DNA from 4 places in the Streptomyces sp. NPDC007264 genome. Region 3 is predicted to be linked to each of the others. Evidence: riboswitches for the same ligand, from Rfam matches in the RefSeq annotation. Region 3 holds a riboswitch; each other region holds the start of a gene.
The links. A riboswitch is a leader RNA that binds a small molecule or an ion and turns the genes downstream of it on or off. The one in region 3 is predicted to bind cyclic di-AMP.
Positions count from the first base shown of each region.

Region 1: linked by a shared signal. The riboswitch ahead of ACFYMU_RS27275 (transglycosylase SLT domain-containing protein) and the one ahead of ACFYMU_RS15605 (peptidoglycan DD-metalloendopeptidase family protein) in region 3 are both predicted to bind cyclic di-AMP.
Region 2: linked by a shared signal. The riboswitch ahead of ACFYMU_RS17955 (NlpC/P60 family protein) and the one ahead of ACFYMU_RS15605 (peptidoglycan DD-metalloendopeptidase family protein) in region 3 are both predicted to bind cyclic di-AMP.
Region 4: linked by a shared signal. The riboswitch ahead of ACFYMU_RS25500 (C40 family peptidase) and the one ahead of ACFYMU_RS15605 (peptidoglycan DD-metalloendopeptidase family protein) in region 3 are both predicted to bind cyclic di-AMP.

Region 1 is NZ_JBIAFD010000018.1:141,336-146,854, reverse strand. It holds gene ACFYMU_RS27280 (CocE/NonD family hydrolase) at 1-1,177, shown strand, start outside; cyclic di-AMP (ydaO/yuaA leader) riboswitch at 1,547-1,712, shown strand; gene ACFYMU_RS27275 (transglycosylase SLT domain-containing protein) at 1,717-2,214, shown strand; gene ACFYMU_RS27270 (HAD family hydrolase) at 2,198-3,019, opposite strand; gene fahA (fumarylacetoacetase) at 3,375-4,601, shown strand; gene recQ (DNA helicase RecQ) at 4,633-5,519, opposite strand, start outside.
Region 2 is NZ_JBIAFD010000009.1:186,982-192,500, forward strand. It holds gene ACFYMU_RS17935 (TniB family NTP-binding protein) at 1-461, opposite strand, end outside; gene ACFYMU_RS17940 (hypothetical protein) at 473-817, shown strand; gene ACFYMU_RS17945 (hypothetical protein) at 1,067-1,237, shown strand; gene ACFYMU_RS17950 (TnsA-like heteromeric transposase endonuclease subunit) at 1,492-1,974, opposite strand; gene ACFYMU_RS17955 (NlpC/P60 family protein) at 2,506-3,702, opposite strand; cyclic di-AMP (ydaO/yuaA leader) riboswitch at 3,711-3,880, opposite strand; gene pcrA (DNA helicase PcrA) at 4,367-5,519, shown strand, end outside.
Region 3 is NZ_JBIAFD010000008.1:50,823-56,341, reverse strand. It holds gene ACFYMU_RS15615 (tyrosine-protein phosphatase) at 19-816, opposite strand; gene ACFYMU_RS15610 (alpha-galactosidase) at 1,007-3,079, shown strand; cyclic di-AMP (ydaO/yuaA leader) riboswitch at 3,385-3,541, shown strand; gene ACFYMU_RS15605 (peptidoglycan DD-metalloendopeptidase family protein) at 3,546-4,400, shown strand; gene ACFYMU_RS15600 (SGNH/GDSL hydrolase family protein) at 4,651-5,436, shown strand.
Region 4 is NZ_JBIAFD010000016.1:109,123-114,641, forward strand. It holds gene ACFYMU_RS25475 (8-amino-7-oxononanoate synthase) at 1-796, shown strand, start outside; gene ACFYMU_RS25480 (DUF397 domain-containing protein) at 945-1,169, opposite strand; gene ACFYMU_RS25485 (helix-turn-helix domain-containing protein) at 1,179-2,039, opposite strand; gene ACFYMU_RS25490 (ATP-binding protein) at 2,291-2,749, shown strand; gene ACFYMU_RS25495 (DUF6328 family protein) at 2,884-3,420, opposite strand; gene ACFYMU_RS25500 (C40 family peptidase) at 3,500-3,973, opposite strand; cyclic di-AMP (ydaO/yuaA leader) riboswitch at 3,977-4,171, opposite strand; gene ACFYMU_RS25505 (hypothetical protein) at 4,576-4,881, opposite strand; gene ACFYMU_RS25510 (ATP-dependent Clp protease proteolytic subunit) at 4,886-5,519, opposite strand, start outside.

The DNA of each region.
Region 1 (5,519 bases), on a different contig from region 3:
CCTCCAGGAGACCCTCCGCTGGTGGGACCACTGGCTCAGGGGCAGGGACACGGGGGTCATGGCGGAGCCGCTGCTGCGCGCGTACGTCACCGGCGCCCGCCCTCCCGCGGCCGGGTGCGAGGGGCTGCCGGGCCGCTGGGTCGGCGAGCCGTCGTGGCCGTCGCCGAACGTCACCCCGGTCCCCTACGCGCTCCGGGGCGCCCCTGTGCCCGTGCGGTCCCCGCTGCACACCGGTCTGGACGCCGGCCGCTTCGTCCCCCGCGGCGGCGACGCGGACCTGCCGCCCGACCAGCGCGAGGAGGACGCGAGGTCGGTGTGCTTCGAGTTCGGGGCGGAGGAGGAGACCTGGGTGCTGGGGCGGCCCCGGGTACGACTGCGGCTGACCTGCCCGGCGCCGTGCGGGCAGGTGGTCGCCCGGCTGTGCGACGTGGCGCCCGACGGGACGTCGGTCCTCGTCACCCGCGGCGTCCTGGACCTGTCCGCGCGTGCCGGCGGCGACCGGACGGCCTCCCGGGCCCCGGGGGCCACCGAGGACGTGGTGGTCGAGCTGGGCGGCACCGGCCACGCCTTCCCGCCCGGCCACCGCATCCGCCTAGCCGTGTCCTCCGTGTACTGGCCGTGGCTGTGGCCGCAACCGGGCGCGGAGGCGGGCCTCGTCCTGGATCCGTCGGGCAGTCGGCTCGAACTTCCCGTGCGCACGGCGCAGTCGGGGCCGCCCCTCGTGTTCGGGGAGCCGGAGCACGCCGAGCCGCTGGGCGTCAGCTCCCCGGCCACGCTCGACGAACCGCGCCCGAGCCGGCTGGTGGTCCGGGACGTGGCGAAGGGCGAGTGGCGCCTGGAACTCGCCCCCTGCCGGGAGGGTGTTCTGGTGTACCCCGACGGTCTCGAGGTCGCCGAGGACGCCCGGGAGACGTACACCGTCGAGGACGCCGACCCGCTGACGGCCCGCGCCCGCTGGGACCGGTCCGTGCGGATGCACCGCCCGGAGACGGGATGGGACGCCAGGGTGGAGACGCACTCCGGGATCGTCTGCACGGCGGCGGAGTTCGTCGTGTCGGACGAGCTCGTCTGCGGGGACGGCGACGAAGTGGTGTTCCACCGGACATGGGTGACGCGGATTCCCCGTACGACGCCCACCTCCCCCGCACCAGCGAAATGCCCGAATAGGGGGCATTAAGGGCTCACTTCCTGTGACCTTCGCCACCAGGACATCGAAGGCGTGCGGGGATCCTCGGGGGGGCCGGCGACCTCCACCCCATTTGCCCGAATTGGCACCCGATTTCCCATAACGCCAAGTTCCTTACCGTCGGCAGGGCGCCAGTGAATTCGGTCACGCCACCACTATATGGCTCTTTTCGGTCATGTAGTCAACTTTCCTTCTACAAAGGGCATGTTGACTGCCGACTCCACGGGGGACCAATATCCACATTGCGGAATCTCAAGGTCATTTCGGCTGGACCGCGACTTCCGGCTTGTTCCCGACATCTCCCCTCGCTTACCTTCCTCTCGACCCGAGCGGATCGCCGAATCCTGCCGCCGCTCGAGGGCCCATCGACCGATGACGGCAGGAGCGGGGGACCCAGGTAGGTCGCCGAACCGGACACCGCGCCGGAACGGCTCGGGGTGAAGCCACGCCCTCGGAACCGAGGACACGGCCGGGCACCTCCCAGCCCGAACCCGACAGCTCACCTCGCAGGCGCCGGAGAGGAAAACGACATGCCCGCTTTCGCCCTGCCCGCACGCCGTCGGAACGACCGGTCCAAGGCCGCCCGCATCCGCCGCACCCTCGCCGCCGCGGCGACCGGTGCCGCCGTGCTCGCTCTTCCCGTCGTGGGTGCGACGAGCGCTTCGGCCGCCGCTCCCGCCGCCGCACCGGCGACCGCCACGGCTTACCGCGGCAGCCTCGACGGCTGGATCCGTCAGTCGCTGACCGTCATGGCGAAGCACGGGATTCCCGGGTCCTACAACGGGATCTACCGCAATGTGATGCGCGAGTCGTCGGGCAACCCGAGGGCCATCAACAACTGGGACAGCAACGCCGCGAAGGGCATCCCGTCCAAGGGCCTCCTGCAGGTCATCGACCCGACCTTCCGCACCTACCACGTGCCCGGCACGGCGTACGACCCCTACGACCCGATCGCGAACATCACGGCCGCCTGCAACTACGCGGCCCACAGGTACGGCTCGATCGACAACGTCAACAGCGCGTACTGACCCCGAAGAGTCTCTCGAGGACGACGGCGATGCCGTCGTCCTCGTTGGACAGGGTGATCTCGTCGGCGACCGCCTTGAGTTCGGGATGGGCATTGGCCATGGCGACGCCGTGCGCGGCCCAGTCGAACATGGGGATGTCGTTGGGCATGTCGCCGAAGGCGATGGTCCGGGACGGGCTCAGGCCCAGATGCTCGGCGGCCAGCGCGAGTCCCGTCGCCTTCGTGATGCCGCACGGCTGGAGTTCGACGGTTCCGGGCCCCGACATGGTGACCGTCGCCAGCGACCCGATCGCACCGCGGGCCGCCATCGCCAACTCGTCGTCGGACAGGGTGGGGTGGCGCAGCAGCACCTTGCTGATGGGCTCGCACCACAGGTCGTCGCGCCGCTCGACCCGCACCGCGGGCAGGGTGGGGTGCGGCATCCGGTAGCCGGGCTCGACGAGGGTGAGCCCGTGCACCCCGTCCTGGTCGACGGCCGCGTAGACCTGCCCCACCTCGGCCTCGACCTTGCCGAGCGCGGTCTCCGCCAACTCCCGGTCCAGCGTGACGGAGAACAGCAGCCGGTCCGCGCCGGCGTCGTACACCTGCGCGCCCTGTCCGCACACCGCGAGCCCCCTGCTGCCCAGGTCGTCGAGCAGCGGCCGCACCCTGGGCGCCGGACGCCCCGTGACCACCAGGTGCTGGGCGCCGGCCGCCACGGCCCGCGCCAGCGCGGCCTTCGACCGGTCGGAGAGCGTGTCGTCACCACGCAGCAGGGTTCCGTCCAGGTCGGTGGCGATGAGTGCATATGCAAGGGGTGCGGCCATGATCAGAGAATACGGATGGAACACCCCGGCGTGCTCGGCGCGAACCGGACGAGGATCCAGCCGTGCGCCGCGGCCAGATGCCGTACCCGCCGCGACGACGCGAACCCCGTGCCGCAGCACACGAAGCGCATCACTCGCGCACCTGCACCCCGCCTTCGAAGCGGTCGCGCAGCCACGTGATCATCTCGTGGTGCTGGGAGCTGTGGGAGAACGGTCCGGTGGGTGCGGGTCCGTCCGCCGCCGCAGCCGGTAGACGCTGTCCACGACGGGCGGCCCACCCGTAACGTGTGCCGCGACCACCTGCAACCACCCCTGCACGGCACCACCGGAACGCACGAGAGCGAGGCAGCATCCCATGCCCCCCTTCGACGTCCCCGAGGGCGACCCCTTCGGCCCGCACAACCTCCCCTACGGCGTGTTCTCCCCCGCAGGCTCCGACGAGCGCACCGTCGGCGTCCGCCTGGGCGACCACGTGCTCGACGCCGGCGCGGCGGCCGAGGCCCTCGGCTCCCCGTACGCCTCCCTGCTGGCGCGGCCGTCCCTGGGACCGCTGCTGGCCGCGGGCCGCACCGCATGGTCGGACGTGCGCCGGGCGCTGACGGCGTGGGTGACGGTGCCCGCGCACCGGGAGACGGTGGAGCCGCTGATGCGCCCGCTGTCCGAGGTGACCCTCCACCTGCCCTTCGAGGTCGCGGACTACGTCGACTTCTACGCCTCCGAGAACCACGCCCGCAATGTGGGGCGGATCTTCCGTCCGGACGCGGAGGACTCGCTGACCCCCAACTGGAAGCATCTGCCGATCGGTTACCACGGGCGGTCGGGGACCGTCGTGGTGTCGGGCACGGACGTCGTGCGTCCACAGGGGCAGCGGAAGGCCCCCACGGACCCCGCTCCGGTCTTCGGCCCGTCCGTCCGCCTGGACATCGAGGCGGAGGTGGGCTTCGTGGTGGGGGTCCCGTCGCGGCTGGGCCGGCCGGTGGCGCTGTCCGCGTTCCGTGACCACGTCTTCGGGCTGTGCCTGCTCAACGACTGGTCGGCGCGGGACATCCAGGCGTGGGAGTACGTGCCGCTGGGGCCGTTCCTCGGCAAGTCGTTCGCCACATCGGTCTCGGCGTGGATCACCCCGCTGGACGCGCTGGAGCAGGCGCGGGTGGCGCCGCCGGAGCGCACCCATCCGCTGCTGCCGTACCTGGACGACGCGCGGGAGGAACCGGCCGGCTACGACCTGCGCATCTCCGTCGCGATCAACGGCCATGTCGTCTCCCGGCCACCCTTCTCCACCATGTACTGGACGGCGGCCCAGCAACTGGCCCACATGACGGTGAACGGGGCGTCGCTGCGGACGGGCGACCTGTACGGCTCGGGCACCGTGAGCGGCGCGGCGGAGCGCGAACGCGGCTCGCTCCTCGAACTCACCTGGAACGGCCGCGACGCTCTCGAACTCCCCGACGGCAAGCGGGCGTTCCTGGAGGACGGGGACGTGGTCACGCTGACGGCGTGGGCGCCCGGGCCGGACGGGACACGGGTCGGGCTCGGCGAGGTGACAGGCCGGGTGGTACCGGCGGTGGACACCGCGGGCTGAGGCGCGCCGGGCGCTGGGGCCCGGCGCCGTTCTAGAACCAGTCGTCCGGCTCCGGCTCCGGCTCCTGCCCCATGTCCCGGTCCGGCTCCGGGCCGGGTCCGGCGCCGTCGTCGGCGTCGGCGTCGGCGTCGGCGTCGGCGTCGGCGTCGGCGGGGGCGGCCTCGGCGGGGGCGGGGGCGGGGGCGGGGGCGGCCTCGGCGGGGCCGCCCAGGGCCGCGAGCACCCCGAGCACCCCTTCGCCGTACGTGGCCAGCTTCTTCTCGCCGACCCCGCCGACGGTGCCCAGCTCCGCCACCGAACCGGGCCGGCGCATGACGATCTCCCGCAGCGTGGCGTCGTGGAAGACGACGTACGCCGGGACACCCTGCTCCCGGGCCTGTTCGGCACGCCACGCGCGCAGGGCCTCGAAGGCGGGCAGCAGCTCCGGGGGCAGCTCGGCGGCGGCCGCCTTCGCCTTGCGCTCGGGCCGTGCCGAGCCCGACGACCGGGGCACCTCCGGCTTCTTCGGCTCCTTGCGCAGCGGCACCTCACGCTCCCGCCGCAGTACCGCACCGCTCTCCTCGGTCAGCACCAGCGTGCCGTACTCGCCCTCGACCGCCAGCAGCCCCTGCGCCAGCAACTGCCGCATGACACCCCGCCATTCGCCCTCGGTCAGCTCCTCGCCGATACCGAAGACGGACAGCTGGTCGTGGTCGAACTGGATCACCTTGGCCGTGCGCCGTCCCAGCAGGATGTCGACGATCTGCACCGCGCCGAACTTCTGCCGCCGCTCCCGGTGCAGCCGCCACACGGCGGACAGCACTTTCTGCGCCGCGATCGTCCCGTCCCAGGTGTCGGGCGGAACCAGACACGTGTCGCAGTTGCCGCAGCCGCTCGGCTCGGGGTCCTGGCCGAAGTAGGCGAGCAGATGGCCGCGGC
Region 2 (5,519 bases), on a different contig from region 3:
AACGTCGCGGGGATGCGTTCGGAGAGGTACTTGATCTGGTCCGACGCCTCCGCACCGACCCGTGTGCCGATGTCGAGATTGTGCAGCTCGTCGATGAGGACGAGGCGGCAGCCGAGTGTGCAGAGCAGGTCGCAGACCCTGTTGGTGACTTCGACCTGGCTGTAGCGGGACGGCAGCGGCAGTCCGATGAACCGGGCGAACTCGATGGCCAGCATCTTCGGGGCCGCGGCCGGCGGGACCGTGACGTAGACGACCGGCAGGGCCTTCGGGGGGATCTCTCCCCGACGTCGCCCCAGTTGTTCGTAGTTCTTGCCCAGTTGGGTGATAGCGGTGGTCTTCCCGGTCCCGGCGAGACCGGAGACGATCAGTCCCCGGCGGGCCGAGTGCTGGTGCCGGTTGAGCAGGATGCGCTTGCGGCCGGTCGCTTCGGCATGGCGGATCGTCGGAGTCGAGACGATCACCAGCGGCCGACATGCGCAACGCGTCCGCCCACCCGGGCCGCATCGGCTCGGGCACCATCATCCGTGCCAGCAGCAGGGCGGCATCGACGGCCTTCGTGCCAGCCGGTCGAAGAACGGCCGCGCAGATCGTCCTCGACGCGACATCGGCAGCGATGGTCGATTCGACCCGGCCGGTCACCCCGTCGTCCAGGACAGCCAGCACGTCCAGCGGAGTGGTGTCGATCTGCACGATCTCGCCCGGCCGAGCCGCCATCGTCGGAGTGAACGGCGCCTCCGGCCGGCGGGCCAGCGACCGCCTGGTCGTGGCCGCATCGAAACTGTGCCGGCCCTCGGAAAGAACCTTGACCAGCCGGTAGAGAGTCGACCGAGGCGGGATGGGCACCACCCCCTCACCGTGACGTTCGGCCACCAGCCTTTCCGCCTGGCGCATCACTCGGCTCCGAGTGCCGGTCGACTTGTCCTCCTGATCGGCCAGCACCTCGACAAGGGCCTCCACCAGGCGTTCGTCGGCCCGCCCGGTACTTGGCATGGACAGTCGAGTGGCCCGCCGATCGACCAGACCCCAGACACCCGAGTCACGCCACCTCACCCTCATGCGGTGCAACGTGCGCTCCGAGACCGGTGTCCCCGAAGCGGTCAACTCGGCGGCCTTCGCGACGATCCGCTCGTTGATCGTGCGCCACTTCGGATCGAACTCCGGCTGGGGAGCCGTGCCCGGTGGTGAATCCGGAGGCACCCCGGTCTCGGTCTCGATCAGGTGGCGCTCGAAGAACTGAGCCTTGCGCACAGCAGGTTCAGGAACTGTGTCCAGCAATCCGAACGCCGGAAGCGCCGGGGTGTCCGGCTCGGAGTCGAGAAGCTCGAACCCGTTGGAGGCCATCAGGTGGCTGAACATCACCCACGATGGCGCCCCGCTGCTGTCGATCAGTCGGACCGTGGTTCCCGCGAGTCCGGCCACCGAATGGACCCGCCCATCGAAGCGAACGCGATCGCCAACGCGCAGAACCCCACGCGGGGGGACTTGCCTGCCTCATCGTTCCTCACTCCGGCTCACGAGGGTGCGGTCGCTCAGCGGGTAGGACAGGTCCGCAGTCAGCTGTCCGCACCACAGCAGGTGGAACACCACTGGGAGAACCTGGATGGGGTCGCCGACCGCTGCGGCCTGGGTCACCAGCGGTGCAGGGACGGCGAAGGCTGCGGTCACTGCCGCGTTCAGACCCGCCGACTCCCCATACCGGCGGTGGCGGTAGCCGGCCAGCCACCGCAGGTTCGCCGCCCGCACCGCGGGGATCTCCCCGGCCAGCCGGTAGGCCCAGCCCAGTTGTGAACACGCGAGGCGCATCGCGGCGAACGACGTGGCGGACCGGGCATCGACACGATCCTTCGGACGGCAGTCCAGCACCAGGCCCGTTCCGTCGTCCGCCCGTGCGAAGTAGTCCGGCGCGTGCGAGCGGCCACGGCCCGACGCCTCATCACGCCAGAACAACCAGAACGGCTGCGAAGCGAACCCCACGACCTGCGGATCAAGTCCAAGAGGATCGCGTGATCGCGCTCCAACCACGACTCGAACCCGACATGCCGCTCGGTCGCTGCCGCCCAGTACAGCCCGGGAAAGTGCCGCTGCCCTCGGTACGACGGGAAGTCCCGGACCGGAGCCGCCTTCTCGAAGGCCACCTCGGCCGCATGGTCCAGAGGCTTCCGTACCTCGACTCCGTGCGACAGCCAGGCCAGATCGAAATCCGACACCTGCGGCGGAGCGCCGCCCCTCAACGCTCGTAGCCCACCCATGAGCATGACCATCACGGATTCCGTGAGACAAGCCACCCAGAACGGGACGGAAGTCACCCCAGAGAGTGACAGCACTCTCGACGGCAGCCACCAAACCTGAGAACCGAGGCCGCCCAGCCCGGATTAATGAGACTCATCCAAGCTCAGCGAGACGGGACAGCCTTCGACTTCTTACTCTCGGTGATCTGTCGCCAACGACGAGCTGACGACAGATCACCGAGAATCCGACAGTTGTGGGGCGGCCTTGTACGCGGCCTCAGGCCGGCCGCACCACGCTGTGGATGATGGACGCGCCGGCGTAGTAGATGGACTCCTCGCGCACGTAAGCGCCCGGTTTGGGGGCGTGGATCATCATGCCGTTGCCGATGTAGATGCCGACGTGGCTGATGTCGTCGTAGAAGAAGATCAGATCACCGGGCCGGGCATCGGTGAGCGAGACCGTCGTGCCGGCGTTGACCTGGTCGTACGTCGTCCGCGGAAGCGTCACCCCGGCTGCCTTCCACGCGGCCTGGGTCAGGCCGGAGCAGTCGTAGGAGTCGGGCCCGGTCGCGCCCCACACGTACGGCTTGCCGATCTGCGCCCGGGCGAAGTCCAGCGCCTTCGCGGCCTTCGTCGCGTACGTGTCCGTGGACGTGGATCCCGTGGAAGTGGATCCGGTGGAGGTGGATCCGGTGGAGGTGGATCCCGTGGACGTGGAAGAGGACCCCGAGGTGCCGGTCGTCGTGCCCGAGGACGCCTGCTGCCGGGCCGCCTGCTGCCGTGCCAGCTCCTCCGCCTGACGCTGGGCCTCCTCCTGCTTCTTCTTCTCGATCGCGGCGAGCCGCGCCTTCTCCTCCGCGGTCAGGTCGGACAGCAGCTGCCGCGCGGTGGCGAGCTTCTTCTGGACGTCCGCCTTGGTCGTCCTGAGCTTCTCCTGCGACTCGGTGAGCGTCTGGAGGCTCTTGGTGGCCTCCCGCCGCTTCTGCATCGTCGTGGACTGCTCGGTGACGTACTCGTCGACCGCGTCCTTCTGGCGGCTGGTCAGCCGGCCCATCAGCTGGGTCTGGTCGAAGTAGTCCTGAGGCGAGTCGGCCAGCAGGAAGGTGGCCGTGTCGGGGGCCGCGGCCCCCGTGCGGTACTGCGCCGCGGCGAACGAACCCAGTTCGTCCCGCGCCTCGTTGAGCTTCTGGGTGCGCTTGGCGACGTCGTCGAGGAGCGTGTCGACGCGCTTGCGCTGCCTGGCCGTCTTCTCCTTGGCCGCGTTGTACGTGTCGGTGGCGGACTCGGCCTGGTGGTAGAGCTCGTCGACCTTCTTCTCGACCTCCTCGAGGCTCGGCCTGCCGTCGGTGGAGGGTGCGGCGTTCGCCGTCTGGGAGAGCAGGGCCACGGAGGTGAGGGCCGCCGTCGCGAGGACGGGAGTCCGTATGCCTGCGATACGCGTGCCCGAGGGGCGCGCCTTGCGGTGCGGCGCCATGGGAGGCGACTCCTTCCGTACACCGCCTACCGAGTTAGCTGTCGGGTTCGGGCGGGTGGTTCCGGAAGGTGTGCCCTACGGCCGTCCCCCGCGCGGCGGTCGGCCGATTCACCCCAAGGTCGGTTGGGTCCCCGGCTCCGGCTGCCCGCGGGCGCACCGGACTCGGCGGAGGCCGCGCGGCCCGGCGACCTTCGCCGGTGGGGGTCGTGCGGCCCGCCCGGAACCGTAGCCAACTGATGCGGCCCGTGTGAAGGTTGATGTGCGATATGCCCGATACATTTTCGTGACCTTGGTCGTGGGTGTGGTCTTCCTCGGTCAATGCGGAGGGGTCTGGGGGGTGTTGGCCGTTTCTCCCGGAGTCGGGTGGAGTCGGGCGGAGTCGGGCCGTGTGCCCGGTTCCCCGGGGCGCCGCTCGCGGCCGGTGTGCGGGCGGGAGGCTTCACGCCGTGGTGTCACCACCGGTCACGGCACGGCCCCGCACGGTGACACGGCTCGGGCGGGTGGCGGCGGAAGATCACCGGGCCCGGATCCGACCGGATCCGCATCCGCATCCGCATCCGGACCCGGACCCGGACCCGGACCCGGAGCCGGACCCGGATCCGACCGGACGGACTTCTCGGGGCGGCGACCGGTTGTCGGTGGGGCGGCCTAGACTCGGAGAGCGATGAGCAGCCTCTTTGACGACAGCTTCCTGGCGGACCTCAAGGGCACCCCGGCCCACGAGGAGGAGCCCCCGCCGCCCGACGACGATCACGGAGCGGAGCCGGTTCCGGACGATCTGTTCGGTGGGCGGTTCGACCTGCCGCCGGACCGCGACTCCCACTACCGCGACGGGGCGCCCCGCCCCGCCCTCGACGCGCAGGCGCTGATCGAGGGGCTGAACGAGAACCAGCGCGCGGCCGTCGTGCACGCCGGCTCCCCCCTGCTCATCGTGGCCGGCGCCGGTTCCGGCAAGACCCGCGTGCTCACCCACCGCATCGCGTATCTGCTGGCCCAGCGAGGCGTGCACCCCGGCCAGATCCTCGCGATCACCTTCACCAACAAGGCCGCGGGCGAGATGAAGGAGCGCGTCGAGCAGCTCGTCGGGCCGCGCGCCCACGCGATGTGGGTGATGACCTTCCACAGCGCCTGCGTGCGCATCCTGCGGCGGGAGAGCAAGAAGCTCGGCTTCACGTCCTCCTTCTCCATCTACGACGCCGCGGACAGCAAACGGCTGATGGCGCTGGTCTGCCGCGACCTGGACCTCGACCCCAAGCGTTTCCCGCCCAAGTCCTTCAGCGCCAAGATCTCCAATCTGAAGAACGAGCTGATCGACGAGGAGGACTTCGCCGCCGGGGCGGCTGGGGGCACCTCCCGCTCGAGCGGAGCCGAGAGTGGGGGAGGCTTCGAGAAGACCCTCGCCCAGGCGTACGCGCTCTACCAGTCACGGCTGCGCGAGGCGAACGCGCTCGACTTCGACGACCTGATCATGACCACGGTCAATCTGCTCCGCGCGTTCCCGGACGTCGCCGAGCACTACCGCCGCCGCTTCCGCCACGTGCTCGTCGACGAGTACCAGGACACGAACCACGCCCAGTACGCCCTGGTGCGCGAGCTCGTCGGCCCCGCGGGCGGCGGCCGGCCCGAGGACGTGCCGCCGGGCGAGGACGACCTGCGCCCCGCCGAGCTGTGCGTCGTCGGCGACGCCGACCAGTCGATCTACGCCTTCCGCGGCGCGACCATCCGCAACATCCTCCAGTTCGAGGAGGACTACCCGGACGCGACGACGATCCTCCTGGAGCAGAACTACCGCTCCACCCAGACGATCCTCAGCGCCG
Region 3 (5,519 bases):
GGCGGGTGCGCGGGCGGCTCAGTCCAGCAGCCGCTCGCGCAGCCGTTCCCGCAGCCGGGGCGTGATCCTGAGACCCTGCTCCAGATAGACGTCCACGCTGCCCCAGGTCTCCTCGACCGTCTCGAACGCCGCCGCCAGGTACTCCGCCCGGGCGTCGAACAGCGGGCTGATCAGCTCCATCACCTCGGGGGAGTAGGCATCGGCCGACGAGCCGTTGCGGTGCACCTTGTAGCGGCGGTGCCTGGCGTTCGACTCCAGGTAGTCGGCGACGATGGCCTCGCGCTCGACTCCCACCGCGAGGAGGGTCACCGCGATCGACAGACCCGCGCGGTCCTTGCCCGCCGCGCAGTGCATCAGGGCGGGCACGCTGTCCTGCGCCAGCGCGTGCAGCACGTGGGAGTGCTCGGACGTGCGCTCCTTGATGATCGTGCGGTACGAGACGATCATGCGCCGGGCGGCCCTGCCGTCCGAGAGGAGCTCGCGCAACTGGTCCAGGTCCCCGTCGCGGACCATCTTCCAGAACTCGGCGCCGTCCGCCGGATCGGACAGCGGGAGGTTGACGTTCCGCACACCCGGCAGGTCGACGTCGGGCCCCTCCAGCTTCTTGTCCGCCGCGTTGCGGAAGTCGAAGACCGTGTGCAGGCCGAGGGAGGCCAGGAACGTGGCGTCCTTCTCCGTCGCGTGCGCGAGGTGGCCGCTGCGGAAGAGCACCCCCTGCCGCACACGCCGTCCGTCCACGGTCGGCAGACCGCCCACGTCACGGAAGTTGCGCACTCCGGCCAGCTCCGGCTCGGTCGACGGGACCTGCTGCGTCACGTGGGGCTCCTCCCAGCCGTCCGCCGGCGCTGCTCGCCGGCGGGCCCTTCGACGATACGACATGGGTTCATCAGGCAATCATTGATGATCCGACGCCGCAGCGAACCTGGACCGAAGCGTTGCCGACGGGCCGCTCCATCTCCGATGATGTTGAGACCTGATCGCACCTGTTCGGATATGTGGGGGCTCGATGTTGGAGATCGGCGCGGACGACCGTACCTGGCTGCTGTCGGGGCCCACGAGCAGTTACGGCCTCCGGGTCGCCGGCCACGGTGAACTGCTGCATCTGCACTGGGGCCCGCGGATCGCCCTCGCCGACGCCGAGGCCCTTGCCGCGCTGCCCGCACCGCCGTACCGGCCCTTCGAGTCCCCGCTCGACGGCCACGAGGAGTACCCGGTCGAGGGCGGTCCCCGCTTCGCCCGCCCCGCCCTGTCGGTCCGCACCGACGAGCGCCGGGGCACCGAGTGGGCCTTCGAGGGGTACGAGGCGGACGGCGGGGAACTGCGGCTGCGGTTCACCGACGCCGGGCTCGTGATCACCCTCCACTACCGCATGCGCGGGGACGTGGTCGAGCGCTGGGTGACCCTGGCCAACACGGGCCCCGGCCCCGTCGAACTCCTGCGTGCCGACTCCGCGACCTGGACCCTGCCCGAGCGGGACGGCTGGCGGCTGTCGCAGCTGCACGGCCGCTGGGCGGCCGAGTCCCGGCTCGTGCGCTCGCCCCTCACCTACGGCGAGAAGGTCATCGGCAGCCGGCGCGGCCACACCGGGCATCAGCACCTGCCGTGGGTCGCGCTCGACGTGGACGCGACCGAGGAGCACGGCGAGGTCTACGGCTGCGCGCTCGCCTGGTCCGGCACCTGGCGGATCGCGGTGGCCCAACTCCCGGACGCACGCGTCCAGATCACCGGCGGTGCCGGGTACGACGACTCCGGACTGCTGCGGCTGGCCGCGGGGGAGACGTTCGTCGCTCCGGTCTTCGAGGGACTGTGGAGCGACGGTGGTCTCGGCGGTGCGAGCCGCGCCTGGCACGCGTACCAGCGGGCGTACGTCATCCCGGACGCGGACCGGGACCGGCCGGTGCTCTACAACTCCTGGGAGGCCACCGGGTTCGACATCTCCGAGGAGCAGCAGCGGGCGCTCGCACGACGGGCGGCGGCCATGGGCGTCGAGCTGTTCGTGGTCGACGACGGCTGGTTCGGCGCCCGCACCGGCGATCGGGCGGGACTCGGCGACTGGAGCCCCAACCCCGACCGCTTCCCGTCCGGCCTCACGCCTCTGGCCGACCACGTGCACGCCCTCGGGATGCAGTTCGGCATCTGGGTGGAGCCCGAGATGGTCAATCCGGACAGCGACCTCTACCGCGCACACCCCGACTGGGTACAGCATCAAAAGGGGCGAAACAGGACAGAATTCCGCAATCAGCTCGTACTGAATCTCGCCCGCGACGATGTCCAGGAGTATCTCTGGCGGCAGCTCGACGGGCTGCTCTCCAGTGCCCCGATCGACTACGTGAAGTGGGACTTCAACCGCTGCTTCACCGATGCCGGCTGGCCCGGCGACCCGTATCCGCAACGCCTGTGGGTCGACCATGTGCGCGCCCTGTACGCCCTGGTGGACCGCTTGCGGGCGGCGCACCCCACGGTCGCCTTCGAGTCCTGCTCCGGCGGCGGCGGACGCGTGGACCTCGGGGTCATGAGCCGCACGGACCAGGTGTGGACCTCCGACAACACCGACCCGCTCGACCGGCTCGCCATCCAGCACGGCTTCAGTCAGATCCATCCGGCCCGGGTCATGGCCGCCTGGGTCACCGACAGCCCGAACACGCAGCTCAACGGGCGGGTCAGCGCGCTGCGTCTCCGGTTCGTGAGTGCCATGGCCGGGGTGCTCGGCGTCGGCGGCGACCTCACGAAGTGGAGCGAGTCGGAGCTGGCCGAGGCGCGGGACTGGGTCGGTCTCTACCGGCAGATCCGTCCCGTCGTCCAGCACGGCGATCTGTACCGGCTGAGGCCTCCCGCGGGCGGGCTGAGCGCGGTCCAGTACGTGCTCGGGGACGAGACGGTGGTCCTCGCCTGGCTCCAGGCGCAGCACTACGGCGAGCCGGTCGCTCCGCTGCGGTTGCGCGGACTTGACCCGGAAGCACGGTACGAATGCCGCGAAACGGGCGAAGTGTATCGAGGTGCGGTGCTGCTGCATCACGGACTGCGGACCGCCCTGCGGGGTGACCTCGATGCGACGGTTATCCGACTGTGTCGCGTCTGAGTGTTCTGTCCGAATTGATGCCTTCATTCCAACTCCGCCTGGAATGAGGCGCCCTGAAATTGCGATACGTGAGCAGCGTCATATTTGTGACGTTCCGCTGTCGCCATGTTCACGTAATTGTGGCGTCTTTTCGGGGCGATTGAGAATGTCTCCGCATCTCGTATCGACACAGGGTCACCGGTAATTTCCGCATGGATCAAGAGAAATGGGCCAATGGGGAAACCGGATGGTTGTCCCCATGCGTCCGGGTCGCTTACGTTCCCCTCGATCCGGGTGGAACGCCGAATCCTGCCGCCGCCCGGCGCTTACACCCTCTACCCGTGCCCGGCAGGAGCGGGGGACCCACAGGCAAGACGCCTGTTCCGGTCTCCGGAACGGCTAGGGGTAAAGCCGCGCACTGCCGCGACCGGACATCTCCAGTCCGCACCCGACAGCTCACCTCGCAGGCGCCGGAGAGGAATTCGACATGCCTGCAAAAGGCAAGCACCGCCGTCCCAAGCCCCGTCGCCTCATGCGTTCCATGGCCTTTGTCGGAACCGGTGGCGCCGCCCTCGCGCTGCCGTTGCTGGGGGCCACCGACGCGCATGCCGCCGCCCCCGCGGCAACCGTCTCCGGCAAGGCCGTGGCCGCGGCTCCGGTAGCGAAGAAGGCCGCCGTCAAGGCGGTCGCCGTCAAGACCTACACGGTGAAGCCCGGCGACTGCCTGTCCGCGATCGCCGCGGACCAGCACGTCGCCGGTGGCTGGAAGAAGCTCTACCAGGACAACCGCACGGTCATCGGCTCCGACCCGTCGCTGATCCACCCCGGCCAGAAGCTGGCGCTGGGCGCCGCCGCGGCCGCACCGTCACCCGCGAAGGCCCAGACCTCCGCGGCCACGACGACGGCGGCTCCCAAGGCCGCGACCGCCGCCACCGGCTACAGCATGCCGGTCCTGGGCGTCGCCATCGGCACCAAGTACCACGTCGCGGGCAGCATGTGGTCGAGCGGCTACCACACCGGCATCGACTTCGCCGTCCCGACCGGCAGCAGCCTCAAGGCCGTGGGCGCCGGCACCGTGGCCTCCGCGGGCTGGGGCGGCGCGTACGGCAACCAGGTCGTCGTCAGGCTCGCCGACGGCTACTACGCGCAGTACGCCCACCTGTCGAAGCTGTCCGTCTCCGCCGGCCAGACCGTGGCCGGCGGCCAGCAGGTCGGCCTCTCCGGCGCCACCGGCAACGTCACCGGACCGCACCTCCACTTCGAGATCCGCACGACCCCGAACTACGGCTCGGACGTGGACCCGGTCGCCTACCTGCGCTCGCACGGCGTGTCCATCGGCTGACCCGCAACGGCCCGCCGGACCCGAAGGCCGGACCCCTCGTTCCCCGGGGGGCCGGCCTTCAGCCGTGTCCCGTGCGCAGGACGGCCCTTGCTCCGGCGGGTCGCTCAACAACCGTACGCAGAGGCTTGTTCCGCATGCGCCCCGTGGTCTTTCTCACCGCCCGTCAACCCCTTCCTACGGTCGCGTAGCTCACATCGGAGGTGAATCATGAGCCGATGTGGCAGACGATTCGAAGAATGACAGCAGATCAGTGATCGGGTCGTACGTGGCGGTGGGGGACAGCTTCACCGAGGGCGTCGGCGACCCCGGACCCGACGGGCAGTTCGTCGGCTGGGCGGACCGGTTCGCCGTCCTCCTCGCCGACCGGCGGCCGGAAGGCGACTTCGAGTACACGAACCTCGCGGTACGCGGCAAGCTGCTCGACCAGATCGTCGCGGACCAGGTGCCGAAAGCCGTCCGACTCGCCCCGGACCTCGTCTCCTTCTGCGCCGGGGGCAACGACATCATCCGCCCCGGCACCGACCCCGACGACGTCGCCGAGCGCTTCGAGCGCGCCGTCGCCGATCTCGCCTCCGCCGTCGGCACCGTCATGGTGACCACCGGCTTCGACACGCGCGGCGTGCCCGTGCTCAAGCATCTGCGCGGGAAGATCGCCACCTACAACGGGCACGTCCGGGCGATCGCCGACCGGTACGGCTGCCCGGTCCTCGACCTGTGGTCGCTCAGGACGGTCCAGGACCGGCGCGCCTGGGACGACGACCGCCTCCACCTCTCGGCCGAGGGGCACACCCGGGTCGCCCTGAGAGCGGGCCAGGTCCTCGGTGTCGAGGTGCCCGCCGACCCCGACCAGCCGTGGCCGCCGCTGCCCCCGCGCGGCACGCTCGAGGTGCGGCGCGACGACATCCACTGGGCGCGTGAGCACCTGGTCCCGTGGATCGGGCGCCGGCTGCGCGGGGAGTCCTCCGGCGACCGCGTCGTGGCGAAGGGCACCCTGTCCCCGGACGACATCAAGTCGAGGATCGCGCAGGCGGTCTGACCGCGACGGCAACCGGCAGGTACGGCCCGGGCCACGCGCCCGGGCCGTCCGCGCCGCCCCACCACCGAACGGGAACGGCCCCG
Region 4 (5,519 bases), on a different contig from region 3:
GCACGGTTCCCTGATCGTCTCCGACGCGGGCAACCACGCCTCGCTGATCGACGGCTGCCGGCTGGCCCGTGGCACCACCCAGGTGGTCCCGCACGCCGACCCGGAGGCGGTGCGCAAGGCGCTCGGCACCCGCCCGGGACCCGCCGTCGTCGTCTCGGACACCGTCTTCTCGGTGGACGGCGACGCCGCCCCGCTGGCCGAACTGGCCGCCGTCTGCCGGAGGTCCGACGCGGGGCTGCTCGTCGACGACGCGCACGGGCTCGGCGTCCTCGGGGCCGGCGGCCGGGGCGCCCCGCACGCGGCGGGGCTCGCGGGCGCGCCCGACGTGGTGGTGACGGTGACGCTGTCGAAGTCGCTGGGCAGCCAGGGCGGTGCCGTGCTGGGTCCGGCGCGGGTGGTCGACCACCTGGTCAACGCGGCCAGGACGTTCATCTTCGACACCGGGCTGGCCCCGGCGGCGGCGGGTGCGGCGCTTGCCGCCCTGCGCCTGCTGCGCCGCGAGCCGGAGCGTGCCGAGCGGGCGCGCGAGGTGGCGACGGGCCTGCACGCCCGCCTCACGGCCGAGGGCCATGAGGCGGTGCGGCCGGATGCCGCCGTCGTCTCCGTGCGCGCGCCCTCCCCCGAGCAGGCCGTGCGGTGGGCGGCGGACTGCCGGGCGGCGGGAGTCGCCGTCGGCTGCTTCCGGCCGCCGTCGGTGCCGGACGGTGTCTCCCGGCTGCGTCTGACCGCCCGTGCGGATCTCACGGACGGGCAGATCGAGCACGCCGTACGCGTGATCGGCGAGACGCGGCCGTGAGTCGGCGGAACGGCCGTGCATCGCGCGTGGTTCGGGCGGAACGGACAGGACTCGTCCGCAGCGGTGCGGGAATATTCATCTGGGAATTGACATCGACCGCGGCCGCGGAATGGCGCGCGATCGAGCCCGCCGCGCGGAATTGATCAGATCAGTGCAGCCCGTTCAGGAACTCCTTCCAGGTGTCGGGGGTGAAGAGCAGGGCCGGTCCGGCCACGTTCTTGGAATCGCGCACGGCCACCAGCCCGGCCCAGGGCCCGGGGCCCGGACGGGCGGTCTCGACACAGTTGTTCATTCCCGTACTGCGGCTGCTGCGCAGCCACCGCACGCCGTGCACGGATGCACTGGAAGGGACATGCCGAGGCGGTGCTGACATGGTGCCTCCTTACGCAACGCCTGCCAACGCGGCGATGCACTCCAACGATTCCTCGGGTGAAAGGGCGTGGATGCGGAGCGAGTTGAAGGCCTCGCTGTAGGCCTGAAGGTCTTCTTCCCCTTCGAGATAGAGGCTACTCGTCAAGTGGTCTAGAACAACCACATCCAGATCAGACCTGCTCGGAAAGGAGAAGATAACGAAAGGCCCGGTGATGCCGATGTGCGCCCCGGCTGCGAACGGCAGGACCTGGAGTCGGACGTGGGGCAGCGCGGCGGCGTCCAGGAGCCGCCTCAGCTGCCGGGCCATGACATCCGGCCCGCCGACCTCCCGGCGCAGCACCGCCTCGTCCAGGACGGCGCTCAGCCGCAGCGGAGGCTCCGAACGCAGCACTTCCTGCCGGGCCAGCCGCACCTCCACCAGGGTGTCCAGCTCGGCCTCCTCCAGGGTGCCGACGGCGGCCCGCGTCACCGCCCTCGCGTACTCGGGCGTCTGCAGCAGTCCCGGCACCACCGAGGTCTCCAGTGTGCGCATCGTGCTCGCCTGCGACTCCAGGCTGATGAAGTCGCGGTAGGTCGGCGGCAGCACTCCGCGATACGCGTGCCACCAGTTCTGCCGGCCGCCGCCGTCCTCGGAGCCCGCCAACACCAGGAGCAGTTCCCGCAGTCCGGGGTCCTCGACGGCGTACGCGTCCAACAGGAGGCGTACGTCGGCCGGCTTGACGCCGCTGGCGCCCGTCTCGATCCGGCTCACCTTCGACTGGTGCCAGCCGACGAGTGCGGCCGCCGCACCGCTCGTGAGGCCCGACCGGGCGCGCAGGGCGCGCAGCTCGGCGCCGAGCTTGCGGCGGCGCACCGCTGGTCCGTACTGCATGGCCGACTCTCCTTCCGTGCGGCGCCCGGTTCCACGGCGACGGTAGAGGATGCGCCGGGGCCGGGCCCAAATACGCTCGGTCGTCGGAGAGTTCACCGCTTCGAGCGACAGATATATGCATATCCCGGGGGAACGCACCCGTGAGAGCCCTGGTGATGGCAGTCTGGCGCGCAGCACCAAGTCCGGGACCGCACCGGAAACCAACCGCTCCGTGTCGGACTCCGGTCCCGTGGGAAAGGGACGACGTCGCCATGGCAGATCACCAGGAAGCATCCGTCACTCTGCCGAGCGATCCCGCCTCGGTCTCCGTGGCTCGAACATATGTCGCCGACGTCCTCGCGGAATGGGGCCTGCCGAGGGATTCCGAGATCGCCGACACCGTACGCCTCATCGTCTCCGAACTCACCACGAACGCCGTGCAGCACACCCTCGGGAAGTCGCCCACCTTCACGGTCGACGTCGTGCTGGACCGGGACGAGTTACTTCGGATCGGCGTCACCGACAGCCATCCCCGCTTTCCGAGACGGCTGCCCGCGGCCGTGCAGCAGGACAACGGCCGCGGCATGGTGATCATCCGCTGGTTGACCGCGGAGTGCGGCGGCACAGTGAGCGTGCGGCCCACCAGGGAGGGCGGCAAGACGGTCGCGATCGAGCTCCCGTGGAGCACGCCGGTCCAGTCGGTCGCCGCGGGCGGGCAACGGGAGCCGTGACCGCCCGCGCCGCCGGCCGCGAGAGGCGTCGGCGGCCGGTTCCGCCGCGTCGACGCGCACCGTGACCGAGGCGATGCGCGGGGTGCCCGACACCGGGGCCACCCCCTCCGGGGCGGCCGCGGACCGCGCTGCGGTCACCCGGAGTGCTCCGGCCCGTCCCGCCCCGCTTCCGCTCCCGGAGCCCGCGGAGCCGCGAGGACGCCCCGTCCCAGCAGCCAGGGCAGGACGCGCCACAGGCCCACGCAGACGACGAGCGTCCCCACGCCCGCGGCGATGCCGGCGGCCCGGTTGAGCGACACGTCCACCACCAGCAGTACCGATCCGGTCAGTGCGAGCATCAGCATGGTCATCCCGACCGTGGCGAGGCGGGAGGAGACCCGCACGATGACGGGCTTGGCGTTCTGCTGGAAGAGCGAGCGGTGCAGCGCCGCGGGCGCCGTGAACAGGGCCGCGGCCAGCACGGCGAGCAGGAGCGTCGTGACGTACGTGGCGCGCTGGACCGTGTCCAGGGACGGGAAGCGCGGGGTGAAGGCCAGGGTCAGCAGGAACGCGAACAGGATCTGGACCCCGGTCTGGGTGACGCGCAGTTCCTGCAGCAACTCGGCGAAGTTGCGGTCGGCGCGCTCCAGGGGAGTCTCGCGCCGTGCCTGAGGGGGAGCTCGGTCGGCCATGGTGCACGAGTTCCCGTTCCGGCCCTGGTCACGCCCCGGCGGGGCGGCGGCGCACCGGGCCGCCGCCCCGCCGGCCGCGTCAGCCGACCCGCCCGTACCAGACGCTCTTCGTCCAGATCTTCTGGAGCCTGACCACGTCCCCGGTCCGCGGGGAGTGCCAGATCTTTCCCTTCCCGGCGTAGATGCCGACGTGGTAGATGTTCCGGCCCGAGTGGAAGAACACCAGGTCTCCGGCCTTGCGGTGCGAGGAGGAGACGTGGTGCGTCGTGTTGTACTGCGCCGCGGCCGTACGGGGCAGCTTCTTGCCCGCCTTCTTGAAGGCGTAGAGGGTGAGCCCGGAGCAGTCGAAGCGGCGCGGTCCGGTGGCGCCCCACTTGTACGGGGCTCCCTTCTTCGACGCCGCGATCTGGAGAGCCTTGGCCGCCGGAGTCGCGGCGGCCGCGTCGGTGGAGACGCCGGGGACCGCGATGCCGCCGCCGACGGCGGCGAGGGTGAGGGCCGAGGCGGTGCCGGCCCGGGTCAGCAGCGACGGGACACGATTGAGCGCAGTCATGCGCAACCCTTCGTCAGCCGCCTGTGAAGGATGACCTGTCGGATTCGGACTGGCGAAGTAGCCCGGCCGCTCGCGCGGCTTCACCCCAAGGACCTCCGGATCTCTCCGGCGGCCCGCCTTGCCGGGTCCTCCACTCCTGCCGATCCACTCCTGTCGACCGGTCATCCGGGCGGCGGCAGGATTCGGCGTCCGCCCGGACCGCCCCGCCGCGGTGGCGGGGGCTTGTCGTCAGGAAGGGATCTTCACCTACCAGGGTCCGAAAATCACAATGGAATCGGCGATTTGTGGCGTTACTCACCACTCACTCGTTCGGGTGGACAACCGTCCTCTCGAGGGAAGTTGAGGGAGCGAACCAGGCCCCGACCTGCATCGGAGTCCCGCATCGCGCCCTGCGGGCAGGCATGTTGCGCGACTCCTGCGGGCCGGACACCGGAGCCCTCTCTACTCCGGTCCGGGGTACACCATTTGGCCCGTTTGAGCCGCGCCGGACGGACGGCCGGCCGTCCGGCATGCCCATGGAGCGGTCTGCCCGCCTCAGCCTTCCGGCCCGGGGCGCGAGGCCGTCGTCCGCCCCTCGCTCCGGCGGCTCCGGGGGTCCCGGCTCAGTCCGCCCCGGGAGGCACGGCGACGCGGTCCGCGCGGCGTTCGCCGTCGAGGGTGCGCAGGGCGCGGGCGAGGGTCGGGCCGTGCAGTTCGTGCTCCCCGCGCTGGTGCATCAGCGTCAGCGCCTCGCGCAGGGCCGCCGCCTTGCCCACCAGGGCCTGGGCGGCGCGCAGGCCCCGGTAGGTGTCACCGGAGTGCGCGGGGTTGATGCGGCCGAGCAGGTCGACGACATCGAGGTAACGGTCGATCAACTCCGCCTCCGCGCGGGTCAGCGCGGGCAGCGGCGGAAGTTCGGGCGGCAGCATCGGCTCACCTCGTGCCGGGTGCGGTGTGCGATGCCGTGCGGCCGGAGACGATGCGGTCGACCAGTCCGTACTCCACCGCGGCGCGTGAGTCGAGGATCGTGTCCCGCTCGATGTCGGCGGCGATGCGATCCGGCGCCTGCCCCGTGTGCCGCGCCAGCATCTCCTCCAGGCGCCTGCGGGTGCGCATCAACTCCTCGGCCTGGATGGCCAGATCGGTGGCCTGTCCCCGTACCGGCTCCGGCAGGGACGGCTGGTGGATCAGGACGCGCGCACCGGGCAGCGCCAGCCGCTTGCCCGGCGCGCCCGCGGCGAGCAGCACGGCCGCGGCCGACGCCGCCCGGCCGAGGCAGACCGTCTCCACGTCGCAACTGACGTACTGCATCGTGTCGTAGACCGCGGTCATGGCGGTGAACGAGCCGCCCGGGGAGTTGATGTACAGCGAGATGTCGCGGTCGGGGTCCAGATACTCCAGATGCATGAACTGCGCCATCACGTCGTTCGCCGACGTGTCGTCGATCGGCGTCCCCAGAAACACGATCCGCTCGTCCAGGAGCTTCGCGTACGGGTCAAGGGTCCGCTGTCCGTAGCCGGTGCGTTCGGTGAACTCCGGCAGGACATGGCGGGCGGACGGTCGGTGC